DNA from 3 places in the Nonomuraea sp. NPDC003214 genome. Region 1 is predicted to be linked to each of the others. Evidence: riboswitches for the same ligand, from Rfam matches in the RefSeq annotation. Region 1 holds a riboswitch; each other region holds the start of a gene.
The links. Region 1 has a riboswitch for thiamine pyrophosphate ahead of ACWDXC_RS24155 (FAD-dependent oxidoreductase). Riboswitches for the same ligand answer to the same signal wherever they lie in the genome.
Positions count from the first base shown of each region.

Region 2: another riboswitch for thiamine pyrophosphate. It lies ahead of ACWDXC_RS26505 (purine-cytosine permease family protein); the one in region 1 lies ahead of ACWDXC_RS24155 (FAD-dependent oxidoreductase).
Region 3: another riboswitch for thiamine pyrophosphate. It lies ahead of thiC (phosphomethylpyrimidine synthase ThiC); the one in region 1 lies ahead of ACWDXC_RS24155 (FAD-dependent oxidoreductase).

Region 1 covers NZ_JBSFSX010000007.1:456,112-461,790, forward strand. The annotation lists gene ACWDXC_RS24135 (polyprenyl synthetase family protein) at 1-1,004, shown strand, start outside; gene thiE (thiamine phosphate synthase) at 985-1,629, opposite strand; gene ACWDXC_RS24145 (Rv2175c family DNA-binding protein) at 1,607-1,981, opposite strand; gene ACWDXC_RS24150 (NAD(P)/FAD-dependent oxidoreductase) at 2,012-3,181, opposite strand; TPP riboswitch at 3,235-3,351, shown strand; gene ACWDXC_RS24155 (FAD-dependent oxidoreductase) at 3,341-4,714, shown strand; gene thiS (sulfur carrier protein ThiS) at 4,711-4,911, shown strand; gene ACWDXC_RS24165 (thiazole synthase) at 4,904-5,659, shown strand.
Region 2 covers NZ_JBSFSX010000008.1:312,692-318,370, forward strand. The annotation lists gene ACWDXC_RS26490 (ATP-binding protein) at 1-289, opposite strand, end outside; gene ACWDXC_RS26495 (ATP-binding protein) at 432-2,255, opposite strand; gene ACWDXC_RS26500 (methylated-DNA--[protein]-cysteine S-methyltransferase) at 2,389-2,949, shown strand; gene ACWDXC_RS26505 (purine-cytosine permease family protein) at 2,924-4,267, opposite strand; TPP riboswitch at 4,259-4,372, opposite strand; gene ACWDXC_RS26510 (rhodanese-like domain-containing protein) at 4,398-4,721, opposite strand; gene ACWDXC_RS26515 (winged helix-turn-helix transcriptional regulator) at 4,718-5,155, opposite strand; gene ACWDXC_RS26520 (MFS transporter) at 5,238-5,679, shown strand, end outside.
Region 3 covers NZ_JBSFSX010000008.1:242,205-247,883, forward strand. The annotation lists gene ACWDXC_RS26070 (styrene monooxygenase/indole monooxygenase family protein) at 1-40, opposite strand, end outside; gene ACWDXC_RS26075 (AraC family transcriptional regulator) at 114-1,082, opposite strand; gene ACWDXC_RS26080 (hypothetical protein) at 1,134-1,307, opposite strand; gene ACWDXC_RS26085 (hypothetical protein) at 1,708-2,670, shown strand; TPP riboswitch at 2,735-2,847, shown strand; gene thiC (phosphomethylpyrimidine synthase ThiC) at 2,839-4,329, shown strand; gene ACWDXC_RS26095 (NAD(P)-dependent alcohol dehydrogenase) at 4,316-5,347, opposite strand; gene ACWDXC_RS26100 (DUF72 domain-containing protein) at 5,415-5,679, opposite strand, start outside.

The DNA.
Region 1 (5,679 bases):
TCGTCGAACGGCAGTTGCCCGTCACCGGCGACCCCGACCTGGAGCCGCTGCGCACCGCCGCCGACGAGCTGCTGGCGGGCGGCAAGAGACTGCGCCCGGCCTTCTGCTACTGGGGCTGGCGAGCTGCCGGAGGCGGCGACGTGCCGGAGATCTTCACCGCCGCCGCCTCGCTGGAGCTGCTGCAGGCCAGCGCCCTGGTGCACGACGACGTGATGGACAAGAGCGACCTGCGCCGCGGCATGCCGGCCGCCCACCGGCGCTTCCAGACGCTGCACGAGAAGTCGGGCTGGCACGGCTCGGCCACGCAGTTCGGCGAGGGCGCCGCGATCCTGCTCGGCAACCTGCTGCTGATCTGGTCGGGCGAGATGTGGCGCACCAGCGGCCTGCCCGCGCGGGCGCTGGCGGCGGCCCAGCCGGTGCACGACCACATGCGCACCGAGCTCATGTGCGGCCAGTATCTCGACCTGCTGGAGCAGGCGCACGGCGAGAACACCTTCGACTCGGCGCTGCGCGTGGCCCTGTACAAGAGCGGCAAGTACTCCGTCGAGCACCCGCTCCGCCTCGGCCTGGCGCTCGCCTCCGGCGGCCTGGAGCCGTGGATCGACGAGCTGTGCACCACGTACGGCACCCGGGTCGGCATCGCCTTCCAGCTGCGCGACGACATCCTCGGCGTGTTCGGCGACCCCGCGCAGACCGGCAAGCCGGCCGGCGACGACCTGCGTGAGGGCAAGCGGACGATGCTGGTGGCGCGCACCCTGGCCGCCGCCACCCCGGAGCAGGCCGGCGTGGTGCGCCGCCTGCTCGGCGACCCCGAGCTCGACGAGCCTGGCGTGGCCGCGCTGCGCGAGATCATCGAAGGCACGGGCGCGCTGCGGGCGTGCGAGGACATGATCGGCGACTATCTCGGCGAGGCGCTCGCCTCGCTCGACCAGGCGCCGATCACGCCCGAAGCCCGCACCGCGCTGGCCGGGCTCGCCGTGGCGGCTACGTCACGGCGGACGTGAGCCGCTTGGCGAACTCGGCGGCGGCTGCCCCGGGGTCGTCGGCCTCGGTGATGGCGCGCACCACCACGACGCGGCGGACCCCGTAGGACATGACCTCGTCCAGGTTGGCCAGGTCGATGCCGCCGATGCCGAACCAGGGCCGGTCACCGCCGAGCGCCGCCGCGTGCCGGAGCAGCGACGGGCCCGGCGCGTGCCGGCCCGGCTTGGTCGGCGTGGGCCAGATCGGCCCACAGCAGAAATAGTCGACGCCCTCCTCCACCGCCGCGGCGGAAGCCTCGGCGGCGGAGTGGGTGGACCGGCCGATGACGATGTCGTCGCCGAGCATTTCTCGCGCGACCGTCACCGGAAGGTCGTCCTGCCCCAGATGGAGCACGTCAGGCCGGGCGGCGAAGGCGATGTCGGCCCGGTCGTTGACCGCCAGCAGCCGGCCGTGCCGGTCGCAGGCGTCGCGGAAGACCTCCAGGAGCGCGAGCTCCTCGCGCGCCTCCAGGCCCTTCTCCCGCAACTGGACGATGTCCACGCCGCCGGCCAGCGCCGCGTCGAGGAAATCGGCCAGGTCGCCCCTGTCACGCCGCCCGTCGGTGCACAGGTAGAGGCGGGCGTCAGAAAGCGAGGGCTTGGGCACGGCGCTTGACCTCGGTGTGACGACCGGCCTTGATCGCCTGGACGGGCGACCCCGGCAGCGAGTCGTCAGGGGTGAACAGCCAGCGCAGCGCCTCCACATCGTCGTACCCGGCGTCGCGGAGCACGGTCAGCGTGCCCGGAAGGCCTTTCACCACGTCCTTTCCGTCGAGGAACACCGCGGGCACCTGTGGCCCGCCGCTGCCGCGGCGCACGCCGAGCAGCTTGTGATCCTTGAGGAGTTGCTTGGCCCGTCCCATCGAGAGGTCGAGGCGCTGGGCCACTTCGGGGAGAGTGAGCCACTCGTCAACGAGCTGGTCGGTCTCCCGGTCGATCTGTGCAACAGAAAGCGTCACGAAACCACAACTACCACATGCCGCGCTTGCTCAAACAACACAATCCCGTAGGGGTACATCTGGATCTACCAGGCGTTCCGCGTCCAGACGACGGCCCTCCTGGATGATCCGGCGGCCCTGCACGAGGTCGCGGGGCCGGTCGACGGCCAGCACCGCCGCCAGCCCGCCCTCGGCCGTCAGCCAGCAGGCCGACCACTTGCCCTCCGGCCCGCCCCGGTAGAGCAGGCGCTCGCCCGCCGGGTGGTGGCCGGCGTACTGCACCATGTGGCCGAACTGCTCCGACCAGAAGTACGGGACCGGATCGTACACGGCCTCCTCGCCCAGCAGCGTCGCGGCGGCCACCTCCGGGGCGCTCAGCGCGGTGTCCCAGTGCTCCACGCGCAGCCGGGCGCCGTAGCGGCGCGACCACCAGGCGGCGCAGTCGCCCACCGCCACCACGCCGGGCAGCGACGTGCGCAGCCGCTCGTCCGTGACCACGCCGTTGTGCAGGTCGACGTCCGAGCCCGCCAGCCACTCCACGGCCGGGCGGACGCCGATGCCCGCCACGACCACGTGCGCCTCCACGAACCCGCCGCCGACCAGCTCCACGCCGCCCTCGTCGACCGACGCGACCATCGTCTCCAGCCGCAGGTCGATGCCGTCGTACCAGCTCTCCGTGCGGGCGCCGATCTCCTCGCCGACCGCCTGCGCCAGCGGGGTCCGGCCCGCCTCCAGCACGGTGACGGCGCAGCCGGCCCGGCGGGCGGCCGTGGCCACCTCCGCGCCGATCCAGCCCGCGCCCGCGACCACCACCCGCGCGCCCGGCACCAGGCGGGCCCGCAGCTCCAGCGAGTCGTCCAGCGTGCGCAGCACGTGCTGCGGGCCGTCACCCGGCAGCGGGATCGGCTCCGCGCCCGTCGCGATGACCAGGCCGTCGTAGCCCAGCTCGCCCTCGGTCGTCTCCACCACGCCCGCACGCAGCGACTTGGCCGAGACGCCCGGCCGGAAGTCCACCTCCAGCGCGTCCAGGTCGGAGTCGACGAAGCTGGAGTCGGCCGAGCCGAGCAGCACCGCCTTCGACAACGGCGGCCGATCGTAGGGCCGGTGCCGTTCCTGGCCGATCAACGTGATCCGGCCGCCGAACCCCCGTGCCCGCAGCGCCTCGACGCTGCGCACGCCCGCAAGACCCGCTCCCACCACCACGACGCGATTCACGTTCATGACCATAACGGGGGCGGTGCCGCGGCGTCGCACCGAGGCCGTAGGCTGGGGGACGTAAGACGCGCGGGAGTCCGGCCGTAACCGGGCTGAGAGGAAGGCTTCACCGGGCCTTCGACCGCAAGACACCTGATCCGGATCATGCCGGCGAAGGGAGCGGACATGGACGTGATCGTGGGCGGCGGAGTCGTCGGACTGTCGATCGCCTGGCGCCTGGCCCGCTCGGGCCGCGCCGTCACCGTGGTCGACCCGGCCCCCGCCTCGGGCGCCTCCCACGCCGCGGCCGGGATGCTGGCGCCGGTCAGCGAGGTGACCTACACCGAGGAGCCGCTGCTCCGGCTCGGCATCGCCGCCCTGCGCCGCTGGCCCGCCTTCGCCGCCGACCTCACCGTCGACGCCGCCCTCCCCCCTGGACGGACCGGCGCCCGCACGAGCGGCCCCACCGCCACCGGCGCACCCCCGCCCTCCGGGGGCGCCTCCCTGGACGGACCTCCCGCGGGATCCGGCGGTGCGCCACGGGCCGGCGAGCCGACCGGCCATCCGACCGGCCGTCCGGCCGGGGGTGCGGCTGGGGGTGAGGACGGTCCCGCCGCCTCCGGGCCCGGCGCGGCTCCCTCCTTCGGCGACGCCGCGGGGGCTGACCCGCTCGGGGGGCTCTCGGCGCTCGGCGGGGTGCCGGCCGAGGGGCGGGACGTGCTGGATCTGCGCTCCGACGGGACGCTGGACGTGGCGTTCGGCGGGGACGACCTGGCCGCGCTCGGGGAGCTGGCCGCGTTCATGGAGAAGCTCGGCCTGCCGGTGGAGCGGCTGACCGGGCGCGAGTGCCGGCGGCTGGAGCCGATGCTGGCGCCGTCCGTGCGCGGCGGTCTGCTGGCGCCCGGCGACGCGTGGGTGGACCCGCGCCGCGTCACCGCCGCCCTGCTCGTGGCCCTGGAGCGGCGGGGCGTCCCGCTGGTACGGGAGCGCGCGGCCGGGCTGTCGCGCGAGGGCGGCCGGGTGACCGGCGTACGCCTGGAGTCCGGGGAGGAGATCTTCGGCGAGCGGGTGGTCCTGGCCGCCGGGGCGTGGAGCGCCGGGCTGGCCGACGTTCCGGTACGGCCGGTCAAGGGGCAGATCATGCGCCTGCGCTCCCCCGAGCCGCTGCTGGGCCGGTGCGTGCGCGGGATGGTGCACGGCACGCCGGTCTACCTGGTACCCAGGGGCGACGGGGAGCTCGTGGTGGGGGCCACGCAGGAGGAGCTCGGGTTCGACACCCGGGTGACCGCCGGCGGGCTGTACGAGCTGCTGCGCGACGCCAGGGAGCTGGTCCCGGGGGTGACGGAGCTGGAGGTCGCCGACGTGGTGGCGGGGCTGCGGCCGGGCACGCCGGACAACCTGCCGATCATCGGCCCCGGCTCGGCCCCGGGGCTGGTGCTGGCCACGGGGCATTTCCGGGGCGGGGTGCTGATGGCCCCGCTCACGGCCGCGATCCTGCAGGGCGAGGAGGGCGACCTCGCGTCCCTGTGCTCACCCGCTAGATTTCGGGATATTTCATGAAATTGCTGATCAACGGAAGTACGCACGACGTGGCTGACGGCATGACCGTCGCGCAGGCCGTACAGACCCTGACCACCGCCACCACCGGCGTCGCGGTGGCCGTGAACGACGAGGTCGTCGCGCGCGGCGCGTGGGAGACGACGGCGCTGCGCGACAGCGACCGCGTGGAGGTGCTGACGGCGGTGCAAGGTGGATGACCTGATCATCGCTGGGGAGAAGTTCTCCTCCCGGCTCATCATGGGCACCGGCGGCGCGCCGTCGCTGGAGGTGCTGGACCAGGCGCTGGCCGCGTCGGGCACCGAGCTGACGACGGTGGCCATGCGGCGGCTCGACCCGGCCGCCCGCGGCTCGGTGCTGGACGTGCTGCGCGAGCGCGGCATCAAGGTGCTGCCCAACACGGCGGGCTGCTTCACCGCGGGCGACGCGGTGCTGACGGCCCGGCTCGCCCGGGAGGCGCTGGGCACCTCGTGGGTCAAGCTGGAGGTCATCGCCGACGAGCGGACCCTGCTGCCCGACCCGATCGAGACGTTCGACGCGGCCGAGCGGCTCGTGGCCGACGGGTTCACCGTGCTGCCGTACATCGGCGACGACCCGGCGCTCGCCCGCCGGCTGGAGCAGGCCGGGTGCGCGGCGGTGATGCCGCTGGGCGCGCCGATCGGCTCCGGGCTGGGCATCCGCAACCCGCACAACATCGAGCTGATCGTCGAGGCGGCCGGGGTCCCGGTCATCCTGGACGCGGGCATCGGCACGGCCAGTGACGCGGCGCTGGCGATGGAGCTGGGCTGCGACGCCGTGCTCCTGGCCACCGCCGTGACGCGGGCCCAGCGGCCCGACCTGATGGCGGCGGCGATGCGCGAGGCGGTCCGCGCGGGCCGCATGGCGCGGCAGGCGGGGCGCATCCCGCGCCGCCGCTACGCCGAAGCGTCCTCCCCGCTGACCCCCTGACGGGACGTCCTTCCCGTCTG
Region 2 (5,679 bases), on a different contig from region 1:
CGCCCAGTGACGACAGCGCCGGCCGGCCCGCCCGCGGCTCGGTCGCCGCTCCCCCGTCGCTCACGGCGACCTCGATGTGATCGTCGCTGCGCAGCCAGGTCACTTTCACCATGCCCGACGGCAGCGGATGCGCATGCCTCAGCGCGTTGCTCAGCAGCTCGCTCACCACGAGGACGGCGTCGTCGATCGCGGCGGTGAACACCCCGCAATCCTGCAGGTCGGTGCTCAGACGCTGGCGGGCAACGGCGACGCTGGACGGCGCGTACGGCAGCAGCACCACGCTTGACACACCCACCTCCCCGCTCCCAGTGCCCCCCGCGGGAACACTCCCCGGTACGACCGAAATGCCCCGTTACTCAATCCCAGAAACCGCATCTCGATCACAGCTTGTACACATCGGACGATAGATCAGCTCAACCGTGACCACCTCGTTACCGCATCGGTGTGTCGGATCCGATAGGGGATGCACGCTTGAGCACGAGTCTCATACGGGTGCCGCCGCCGGGCCCCGGATGGGCGCTCACCTCGCCGCCCTGGGCCCTGGCCAGGCTCCGCACGATGTAGAGGCCTAAGCCGACCCCGCCGAAGCGTCTTCGGTCACCGCTGTCGACCTGCACGAACCGTTCGAAGATCCGCTCCCGGTCGGCCGGCGCGATGCCCACGCCCTCGTCGTCGACGACCACGACCAGCGCGCCGTTCTCGGGCCGGGCGGAGACGCTGATCAGGCCGCCCTTCGGCGAGTACTTGAACGCGTTCTCCAGCAGTTGCGCGAGCACGATGTCGGTGGCCAGCGCGTCGCCCATCGCGAGCGGCAGCCCGTCGGCGACGCTCACCTCGACCCGGTGGCTGTCGGACAGCACGGGTAAGCCAAGCGTGGCCGCGCGCACCCGCTCGGCCAGGTCGAACGGCTCGTCCCTGACCACCTGCTCCTCCGCGCCGGCCCGCGCGCCCAGCAGCAGGTGGTCCATGAGCTGCCCGAGCGACCTGGACCGCTCGGCGATCGTGTGCACGGCGGAGCGGCGCTCGGCGTCGCTCAGCTTGTCCCAGCGGGAGTCGAGCGTGCTGGCGAAGCCGCGCACGATCGTGATCGGGGTGCGCAGCTCGTGGCTGGTCGTGGCCAGGAACAGGTCCTTGGCCTCCTCCAGCTCCTTGGCCGCGGTCACGTCGCGGAAGTCGACGACCAGCTCGCCGGTCTCCTGGATGCGCGCGCCCACCACGTCCAGCCAGCGCCCGTCGGCGAGCTGGACCGTCAGCTTCTCGCCCGGGGCGGGCTGCGGGAACGGCGGCGGCTGCCCCACGGCCTCCTCGGCCGGGACGGCGGTCAGCCGGGCGGCGGCCGGGTTCCAGCGCAGCACCCGCCCCTCGCGGTCGAGCACGGCGATGCCGTCGGCGCTGGCGTCGAACACCGCCCGCTCGTGGGCCCGCTGCCGCACCGCCTCCTGGTAGGCGACCGCGTTGCCGACGGCGATGCCGGCGTGCCCGGCCAGCAGCTCCAGCAGCTCCAGCTCCAGGTGGCCGGGCTTGCGCCGGGCGAACAGCGCGTACAGCGCCCCGTACGGCCGCCCGCCGACGGCCGCCAGGCCGAGCGCGACCGTGTGCAGGCCCTTGAGGCTGGACCAGACCAGGCTGTCGAGCCCCTCCGACTCCAGCAGCACGGTCTTGCCGGTGCGCAGCAGCTTGCCGACGAGGCTGTTGTGCAGGTCGGTGGTGGTGCCCTTGGGCACGTCGGGAAGCTGGTAGGTGCTGACCAGCCGCAGCCGGTCGCCCTCGATGAGCACGAATCCGCCCGCGTCGGCCCCGGTGAGCTCGGTCAGGCTGGCCGAGATCCGGTCGAGCACGGCGGGCAGCTCCAGCTCGGCGTTGATGTCGCCGACCACGTCGGTCAGCCGCCGCACCAGCCGGGCGCGGCGGGCCATCCGGTTCTTGGCGGCGTCGTCGGCCTGCACCAGGTGGTGGACGCACACGTAACCGGCGACGGCGCTGCCGATGCGCAGCGCGCTGATGTCGACCCGGACATCCAGCACCTCGCCGTCGCCGCGCACGCGCTTGGTGCGCAGCGAGACCTGCCCGCCGGTGCGCACCCGCTCCAGCACCGCGTGGTGCTCGGCGGTCAGCTCGTCCGGCACGATCGGCGCCCGGCGGCCGAGCATCGCGGCCGCCGTCAGGCCGAAGAGCCGCTCGGCCGCGGCGTTCCAGACCAGGACGGTCTGGTCCCGGTCGAGGACCACGACGGCGTTGGGCGAGCTGTCGAGCACGGCACGGGCTATGTCATCGTCACTCCCAGCCCATTCGTCCCCCACGACTCCATAGTGCCCCCGGCGTGGCGGCCTTGTCGGGCGATCCGTCCGATACGCTGCGGTCACGGCGTTTCCAACAGGGGGTGAAGGCATGTCGGACGACATCGACGCCCTGTTGCGGGTGACCTCCGCCACCTATCGAGGCGACGGGCCGCCCGATGTCGCGTTCGGCACGTACGACGGCGCGGTCGGGCGGATGATCATCGCGGTGACGGGCCGCGGCATCATCTCGTGCAGCTTCGAGGACGAGCAGGACGTGTACGAGCGCGTCACCAACCACGTGGGCCGGCACATCGCCCCCAACCCGAGACGGCTCGACCCGGTGCGCCGCGAGCTCGACGCCTACTTCTCGGGGCGGCTGCGGGCCTTCGCCACGCCGGTCGACCTGGCCCTCGCCACCCCCTTCGCACGCACGGTGCTGCAGAAGACGATGGCGGTGCCGTACGGGACGACCACGACGCTGGAGAGCATCGGCGAGCTGATCGGCAGGCCGCGCGCGCTGCGCGCGGTCGGCAACGCGCTCAGCGCCAACCCGGTGTGCGTGGTGGTGCCGTGCCACCGAGTGGTGCGTGACGACGGCGGGCTCGGCGACTACGCCGGGGGCGAAGCCGCCAAGCGCCACCTGCTCAACGTCGAGCGCCGCGCCGCCTGATCGCGCCGAGCGCCAGCGTCACCAGGGCCGCCACGAGGGCGGCACCGAGCGCGCCGTTCATCCACGGCTGCCGCTCGAAGCCGATCGCCTCTCGCACGGCGGCCCAGAGGCCGTCCCACTGCTCCACCGTGGGCGTGGAGGTCGTCAGCCAGTAGGCGGCGAAGCCGAGCGCCCACGGCGCCAGCATGGACCAGCGGGCCGGGGCGTCCTCGGCGGTGTTCCACCGGGTGGCGCCGCCGAGCAGGAAGTAGTCCACGGCCAGCACCGCGAACATCGGCACGAACACCGCGCCGATCACGCCCAGGAACGCGCCGTAGGAGGTCACGTCGACCACCAGCGCGATCGCGACGGTCAGCACGCCGATGGCGACGCTGAGGATCCGCCGGTCCACCCGGGGCATGAGGTTCTGCAGCGAGACCGTGGTCGAGTAGACGTTCGCGAACGACTGGTCGGCCTCGCGCAGCACCAGGATGCCGAAGAACACCGCGCCCAGCGGCACGGCCACGAACGGCCCGAACACGGCCGTGCTGTCGTTCTGCACGGCGGCGGCCCCGGCGATCGCCACCGCGTAGACGCCCAGCCCCAGGCAGGCGACCTGGGCGAGCGTGTAGCCGCCGACGACGCCGGTGAAGGCGGCCCGGCTGGAGCGCGAGTGCCTGGCGAAGTCGGCGGCCAGCGGCACCCACGACACCGACAGCGCGATCACGTAGTCGACGGCCGGCGCGAACGCGGTCCAGGACCCGCCGCTCTGCGGAGGCGCGTCACCCAGGAACTGGAACGTGAACCAGATCAGCGCCACGATCACCAGGGCCGTGATGTAGCGCCGCAGCAGCCTGATGGCGCCGAGCGGCCAGATCGTCAGCGCCGTGGTCAGCACCCCGGCGACGATCACCCACACCGCGTACGGAACGGTGTCGCCGAAGACGGCCATCGCGCCCTGGGAGATGACCCAGAGCTCGAACGCCCCCCAGCCGATCATCTGGATGATGTTGAGCACGGTCGGCACGTACGAGAGCCGGGCCCCGAACAGCCCGCGCAGCAGCACCATCGCGGGCTGGCCGGTCTGGGTCCCGGGGATGGCCGACAGGCCGACCATCGCGGTGCCGATCAGGCTGCCGACGACGGCGGCGGCCAGCGCGGCGGTCAGGCTGAGCGGTGCGTTGCCCAGCGGGTCGAGCAGGAACAGGGCGCCCGAGAACCCCAGGAGGCTGACGGCCAGGTTGGCCCAGAGGGCTCCCTGGTCGAGGACTCCGAGGGTTTTGGGGGCGGCCCCTTCAAGAGTGAGAGGGACTTCGTCGTCGCGGACGTCATGCGCCATCGCACTGCTCCCTACGCCGGCATTACCCGGACAGGTTCATGCGGTCGGCGACGGCCTCGGTCACCCTCTCAGCCCGGTACGCCCCGAGCTCCCGCGTTGTGTAATTTTCCGCCGCGCATTATGCCAGTTTTCAGGCTACGAAGGGAGTCTGTCCTGTTTCGCTGACCATGGGGCGCTTGTCGTGAGCCCATGCCTGCATGCCGCCGTCGACGTTGACCGCGTCGCGGCCGATCTGGTTGAGCCAGGCGGCGACCTGGAACGACCGGCCGCCCACCCGGCAGACGACGTAGACCTGGCGGTCGGCGGGGACCTCCTCGACGCGGGCCTGGATCTGCGTCATCGGGATGTGGACCGCCTCGGGGGCGTGGCCCGCGTCCCATTCGTTCTGCTCGCGCACGTCGAGCAGGTAGGCGCCTTCGGGGACGTCACGTGCCTCGACTTCTGGAACCGTCATGCCTCCATCATCCCGTGCCTCGCGTCGTAGGCCGCACGCGCTTCGGCGATCTCCTGCTGGTGGTTCTCGGTCCAGGTCACCAGGGCCTTGATGGTCTCGTGCAGGGTGCGGCCGAGCGGTGTGAGCGCGTAGTCGACCCGGGGCGGCACCACCGGGTGGACGGTCCGGCTGACCAGGCCGTCGCGTTCGAGCTTGCGCAGGGTCACGCTGAGCATGCGCTGGCTGACGCCGTCGATCTCGCGGCGGAGCTGGGAGAAGCGCAGGCTTTCGCAGTCGAGCATGGCGATGACCAGCAGTGACCACTTGTCGGCGACGCGGTCGAGGATCTGCCTGACCTCGCAGCCCTCGCGGGCGTCCCAGTGGCGGACGTCGAAGTCGGCGTCGGTGGTGGTGCTGTCGACGTAACCAGGTGACTTCAAAGTGCCGTCTTCCATGTCGATCCATGCTGCCGCATGATTCTGACGGTTACAAGAGATAACCGACATGCGAGAACGTAACCACTACTGGAGTTTGATCATGCGTGCATCCGAACGGCTGACAGGCCGCCCGCTGGGCGTGCTGCTGGTGCTGTGCGGAACGATCTTCCTTGAGGGCGTCGACGTTGCCATGCTGAACGTCGCCCTGCCCGCCATCCGCGCCGACCTCGGCGTCTCCACGAGCGTGCTGAGCGGCGTGGTCACCGCGTACGTGCTCGGCTACGGCGGTTTCACGCTGCTCGGCGGCCGGGCGGCCGACCTGCTGGGCAGGCGGCGCATGTTCCTGTTCTGGCTGACGGTGTTCCTGGTGTTCTCCGGGCTCGGCGGGTTCGCGAACGAGGGCTGGGTGCTGCTGGTCGCCAGGTTCGTGACCGGGGTGGCCGCCGGGTTCATGACCCCGGCCGGGCTCTCGTTGATCACCACGTCGTTCGCCGAGGGCAGGCAGCGCAACAAGGCGCTGCTCGTCTACGCCGGTACGGGCG
Region 3 (5,679 bases), on a different contig from region 1:
GTCCAGACTGCCCGGCGCCGACGATCAGAATCTTTCGCATACCGGGAACGGTATTTTCCGGCCCCCCGGCCGAGCCATCCGCTGAGCGCGGATCCCGTCCGCTGGACGCGGAGTCAGCTCAGCCGCAGCGTGGCCGAGGGCGCGCGGCCGTACCTGTCGCGATAGGCGGCGGCGAAGCGGCCCTGGTGGAGGAAGCCCCAGCGGGCGGCGACCGTGGTCACCGTGCACCGGGCCGGGTCGCCCGCCAGCAGCTCGGCGTGCACCCGGGCCAGCCGCACGTCGCGCAGGTGCGCCATCGGGGTGATCCCGAGGTGGGCGCGGAAGCCCTCCTGGAGCGAGCGGACGCTCACGGCCACGGCCCGCGCCACGTCGCCGGTGGTGATCGGCAGGTGGGCGTGCTCGTCGATGAACGCCATCGCCCGGCGCACCACCTTGGGCACCGCCGCGGGCCGGGGCGCGATCAGCCGGCCCAGGTAGTTGGACGGCTGCGTGGTGACGAGGCTGAACAGCAGGGCGTTCTCCAGATGGGCGGCGGCCAGCGGCTGCGCGCCTCCGGTCTCGGCCGCGCCGACGAGCAGCCCGGCCATCGCCCGCCAGCCCTGCCCCCACGCGCCGGTCAGGTCCACGCCCAGGTCGAACACCACCGGCTCGGTGACCGGCTCGCCGAGCAACTGCTCGACCGCGCCTTCCACGGCCTGCCGGTCGAACTTGACGATGAGCTGCGGGCAGCCCGCGCCCCAGCGCATGTCCAGGCGCTCGGTCGGCGACGGCAGCGAGGCCAGCCCCGGCGTCGAGACGATCTCCTGGCCGCCGCACCGGATCAGGCTGCGCCCGGCGATCGGGATCTGCACCAGGTAGAACGACTCCAGCTCGCCCGGCTCGATGCGCACCTCGGCGCCGTAGTCGAGGTAGCTGACGCGCACGGAGCCGAGCTGTGCGGAGTTGAAGCGGGCGGCCAGCAGCCCGGCGTCGCCGGTCACGTCCAGCCGGTGCGGGCAGAACACCCGTCCGACCTGCTCCCGCACCTCGTCGAGATCCGAGCTGGCGAACAGCGGGCTGTTGCCGAGCAGAACACCGTCCATGCCCGATCATCGACATGATCTGCGGCAGCGTTCCAGGCAAAAAAGCACAGATCAGGGGAGCCGGCTCCGATACACCTTCCTGGCGCGTTCGTACAGGTCGAGGTGGTCGCCGTACTGCTCCTCGGTGTCGAAGCGGCCGAACTCGCGCACCACCTCGGCCAGCCGGTCCAGCCAGGCCAGGCACCAGCGCACGTCCGCCTGCCTGGCCACGTGCCCGCCGGCCACGTCCAGGTAGACCGGGCTGGTGTGGCGGGCGTCAGCCGGAGCGCGGGCAGGTTGTCGGGCACGTCGGCGCCGAGCGCGTCACGCACGACGCGGTCCACGTCCACCTCGCCGAGCCGGTGCGCCGGATCCTCCCCAGGCCTGGGTCACGTACGCCAGCGGCTCCTCGCCCCAGCACGGCCCGTGACTGTCGCGCAGCCTCCGGTACTCGGCGAGTGCGGCGGCCACCGGGGCCGGCATCAGCGGTTCACCGCACATCGGGATACCTCCGGGCGTCCCCGAGATAAGCTGAAAATGGCCAGAGCAATTGTCGTGCCATATAACCGCAGCTTAATAAGCTCAATGATCCGACATGGCGTATTTCTCATTGCGCCGGCACGACACTTCGCGATATTCATCAGCCGTGATCCCGGTCAAGGTGTTTCGCGCCGCCGCGTTCGTCCTGGAGAAGACCTCCCGCATGCAGGTGGGCAGGGCGTGGCACGACCCCGCGCTGGACCTCGCCCTGCGCCGCGTCCGCGCCGGGCGGCTGGAGCGTGGCCTGGACCTGATCAGGCAGGCCCGCGACGACCACGAGCTGCGCGCCCTGCGCGTCACCGAGCTCGCCACGGCCGCCGAGGCGCACCTCGACGCGCTTGAGCAGCTGGCCGGCGACGACCCCGACGCGCTGCTGTGGCTGGGCGCGGCCCGGGTGCAGCACGCCTGGGAGCTGCGCGACGACCTCACCGGCCGTTTCCACGAGCAGCTCGCCACCGCCGCCGAGCCGCTGCGCCGGGCCGCCGAGGCGGACCCTGCCGACCCGGTGCCGTGGGACGTCCTGCAGTGGCAGGCCATGGGACTGGGCGACCGGGACGAGCTGGACCGCCTGTGGGAGGAGCTGACCAGCCGCGCGCCGCGCCTGTTCGCCGGGCACTACACCCGCGCCCAGGCGCTGTGCGGCAAGTGGCACGGCTCCGACGAGGAGGTGCTGGCCTTCGCCCGCACCGCCGCGGCCACCGCACGCCCCGGCGACCTCGTCACCGCGATGCTGCCGCTGGCCCACTTCGAGGTCGCCTGGAGCGAGATCGCCGCCTCGGGCCGCGACGCCCAGGAGGTGCTCGAATCGCACTTCCGCGACCCGTACGTGGCCGAGGAGCTGATCGACGCCGTCGACACCTGGCACGCCAGGCCCCGGCCGCACCCCCGGTCCGTGGAGGCGATGCACCTGTTCGGCGCCGCCTTCTACTACGGCGGCCACCACGCGCGCGCCCAGAGCCTGCTCATGAACGCCGGCCGCCGCGTCCCGGAGATCCTGCCCTGGTCGGCCGGCTCGCTCACCCCCGGCCGCCGCTACGCTCGCGCCCGCCGCGAACTCGGCCTCGACTGAGCCATAAACGGCCGCCACTAATTCAGCCGATCTTGCATGACTTTCTTCGCCGGGTTACGTTGACCGGGTCCAACGCGGGAGCCCGGTGCGACCGGGCTGAGAGGACGGCTGCCCAGCCGCCGACCGCCAGAACCTGCTCCGGGTAATGCCGGCGAAGGGAGTTGCGCGATGAGCGACGCGCGTTTTTCCAAGGTCTACACCGGGGATCTCCGCGTGCCGATGCGCGAGATCAGACTGTCCAACGGCGAGCGCGTCCGCCTCTACGACACCTCGGGCCCGTACACCGACCCGGAGGTCACCGTCGACCTGGCCCGGGGGCTGGCGCCGAGGCGCGCGGAGTGGATCCGGGCCCGCGCAGGCGGGCCCGTCACGCAGGTGGGCTGCGCGCGGGCCGGGACGATCACGCCCGAGATGGAGTTCGTGGCGGTCCGGGAGGGCGTCGAGCCGGAGTTCGTCCGGCAGGAGGTCGCCGCGGGCCGGGCCATCATCCCCGCCAACGTCAACCACCCCGAGTCCGAACCGATGATCATCGGCCGCAACTTCCTCGTGAAGATCAACGCCAACATCGGCAACTCGGCGGTCACCTCCTCGATCGCCGAGGAGGTCGAGAAGATGACCTGGGCCACCCGGTGGGGCGCCGACACGATCATGGACCTGTCGACCGGCCGCGACATCCACGCCACCCGCGAGCGGATCATCCGCAACTCCCCCGTCCCGGTCGGCACCGTGCCGCTCTACCAGGCGCTGGAGAAGGTCGGCGGGCAGGCGGCCGAGCTGTCGTGGGAGGTGTTCCGCGAGACGCTGATCGAGCAGTGCGAACAGGGCGTCGACTACATGACCGTGCACGCCGGCGTGCGCCACGCGTTCGTCCCGCTGACCGCCGGGCGCAAGACCGGCATCGTCTCCCGGGGCGGCTCCATCATGGCCGCCTGGTGCGTGGCCCACGGGCGCGAGAGCTTCCTGTACGAGCGCTTCGCCGACATGTGCGAGATCTTCGCCGCCTACGACGTGTCGTTCTCGCTGGGCGACGGCCTGCGCCCCGGCTCGATCGCCGACGCCAACGACGAGGCCCAGTTCGCCGAGCTGCGCACGCTGGGAGAGCTGACCAGGATCGCCCGCGACCACGACGTCCAGGTGATGATCGAGGGCCCCGGCCACGTGCCCATGCACAAGATCAAGGAGAACGTCGACCTCCAGCGCGAGATCTGCGACGACGCCCCCTTCTACACGCTCGGCCCGCTGGTCACCGACATCGCGCCCGGCTACGACCACATCACCTCGGGCATCGGCGCCGCCATGATCGGCTGGTACGGCACCGCGATGCTCTGCTACGTCACCCCCAAGGAGCACCTCGGCCTGCCCAACAGGGACGACGTCAAGACCGGCGTGATCACGTACAAGATCGCCGCGCACGCCGCCGACCTCGCCAAGGGCCACCCGCAGGCCCAGGCGTGGGACGACGCGCTGTCGGACGCCCGGTTCGAGTTCCGCTGGGAGGACCAGTTCGACCTGTCGCTCGACCCGGCCACCGCGCGGGCCTTCCACGACGAGACGCTGCCCGCCGAACCCGCCAAGAACGCGCACTTCTGCTCGATGTGCGGGCCCAGGTTCTGCTCGATGCGGATCAGCCACGAGCTGCGCGACCTCACGGGACGATGACGGCCCGGCCGACGATCTCGTTGTCGTGCAGGCGCTGGTACGTGCGCGGCGCCTCGTCGAGCGAGTGCGGCTCCACGCGCACGCCGATGGCGCCCGACCGGGCCAGCGCCAGCACCTCGATGAGCTCGTCCCGGCCGCCCCAGTAGGGGACCGACACCGCCATCTCGTACGGGCCGCTGCCGAACCCGACGGGCAGGCGGCCGTCGGCCACCCCGACGATCGTCACGTCCGAGCACACCCCCGCGCACGCGCCCGCCAGCGTCACGGTGGGCTGGATGCCGACGAAGTCCAGCACCAGGTCGGCGCCCAGCCCGCCGGTCAGCTCCCGCACCCGGCCGGCGGCGGCCTCGTCGGAGATCACGGTCTCGTGCGCGCCGATCTCCCTGGCCAGCTCCAGCTTCTCCTCGCTGATGTCGAGCGCGATCACCCGCGTCGCGCTCATCGCCCGCAGGATCTGGACCGCCATGTGGCCCAGCCCGCCCGTCCCGATGACCACCGCCGTGCTGCCCGGCACCAGCTTGGCCAGGCTCCGCTTGATCGCGTGGTAGGGCGTGAGCCCCGCGTCGGTCAGCGGCGCCGCCTGCGCCAGGTCCAGCCCCTCCACCGGGACCAGGTGGCGGACGTCGTCGACGATCATGTACTCGGCCATGGCGCCGGGAGCGCCCAGGCCGGGCGGCTTGATGGCGAGGTCCTGGGCCCGGGTGCAGTAGTTCTCCGCGCCCCTTGAGCAGTTGCGGCAGGTGCCGCACCCCCACGGCCCGTACACCACCACGTCCTGGCCCACCTCGACGCCCGTCACCCCGTCGCCGAGCGCCGCCACCGTGCCCGCGCCCTCGTGGCCGAGGATCAGCGGCAGGCTGCCCCCGACGAGCAGCGGGTTCTCGATCACCGCGATGTCCGAATGGCACATCCCGGACGCCCTGACCCGGAGCAGCACCTCACCGGGAGCCGGCTCGGGGTCGGGCACCGTCACGACCTCGGGCATGCTCCCCTGGCCGGCCAACTGGACAGCTTTCATGCCTCTCCTCGCTTCCCGAGCCCCTCCCCCGGTACATGCCACGTTCCGGGCGGCCGAAATCCCGAGCTCAGAACAGCGTCGGCGGCTCGGCGGGCATCGGCTCGGGCAACGGCTCCAGCCCGGGAACGCGGGCCCGTACCTCGTCGTGGAAGCGCCGGGCGAGCGGCAGGGCTTCGGCGTTGTCCGGCGTGTGCACGAACACCGTCGGCGAACGGCCCTCGCGCAGCCACCCGGCCACCGTGCCGACCCAGCCCTGCCAGCCCGCCACCGTCCGGTCCACGTCGTCCCTGCCCAGGTAGCGGACGATCGGCCGGTCCGTCAGCGCCCGCGCC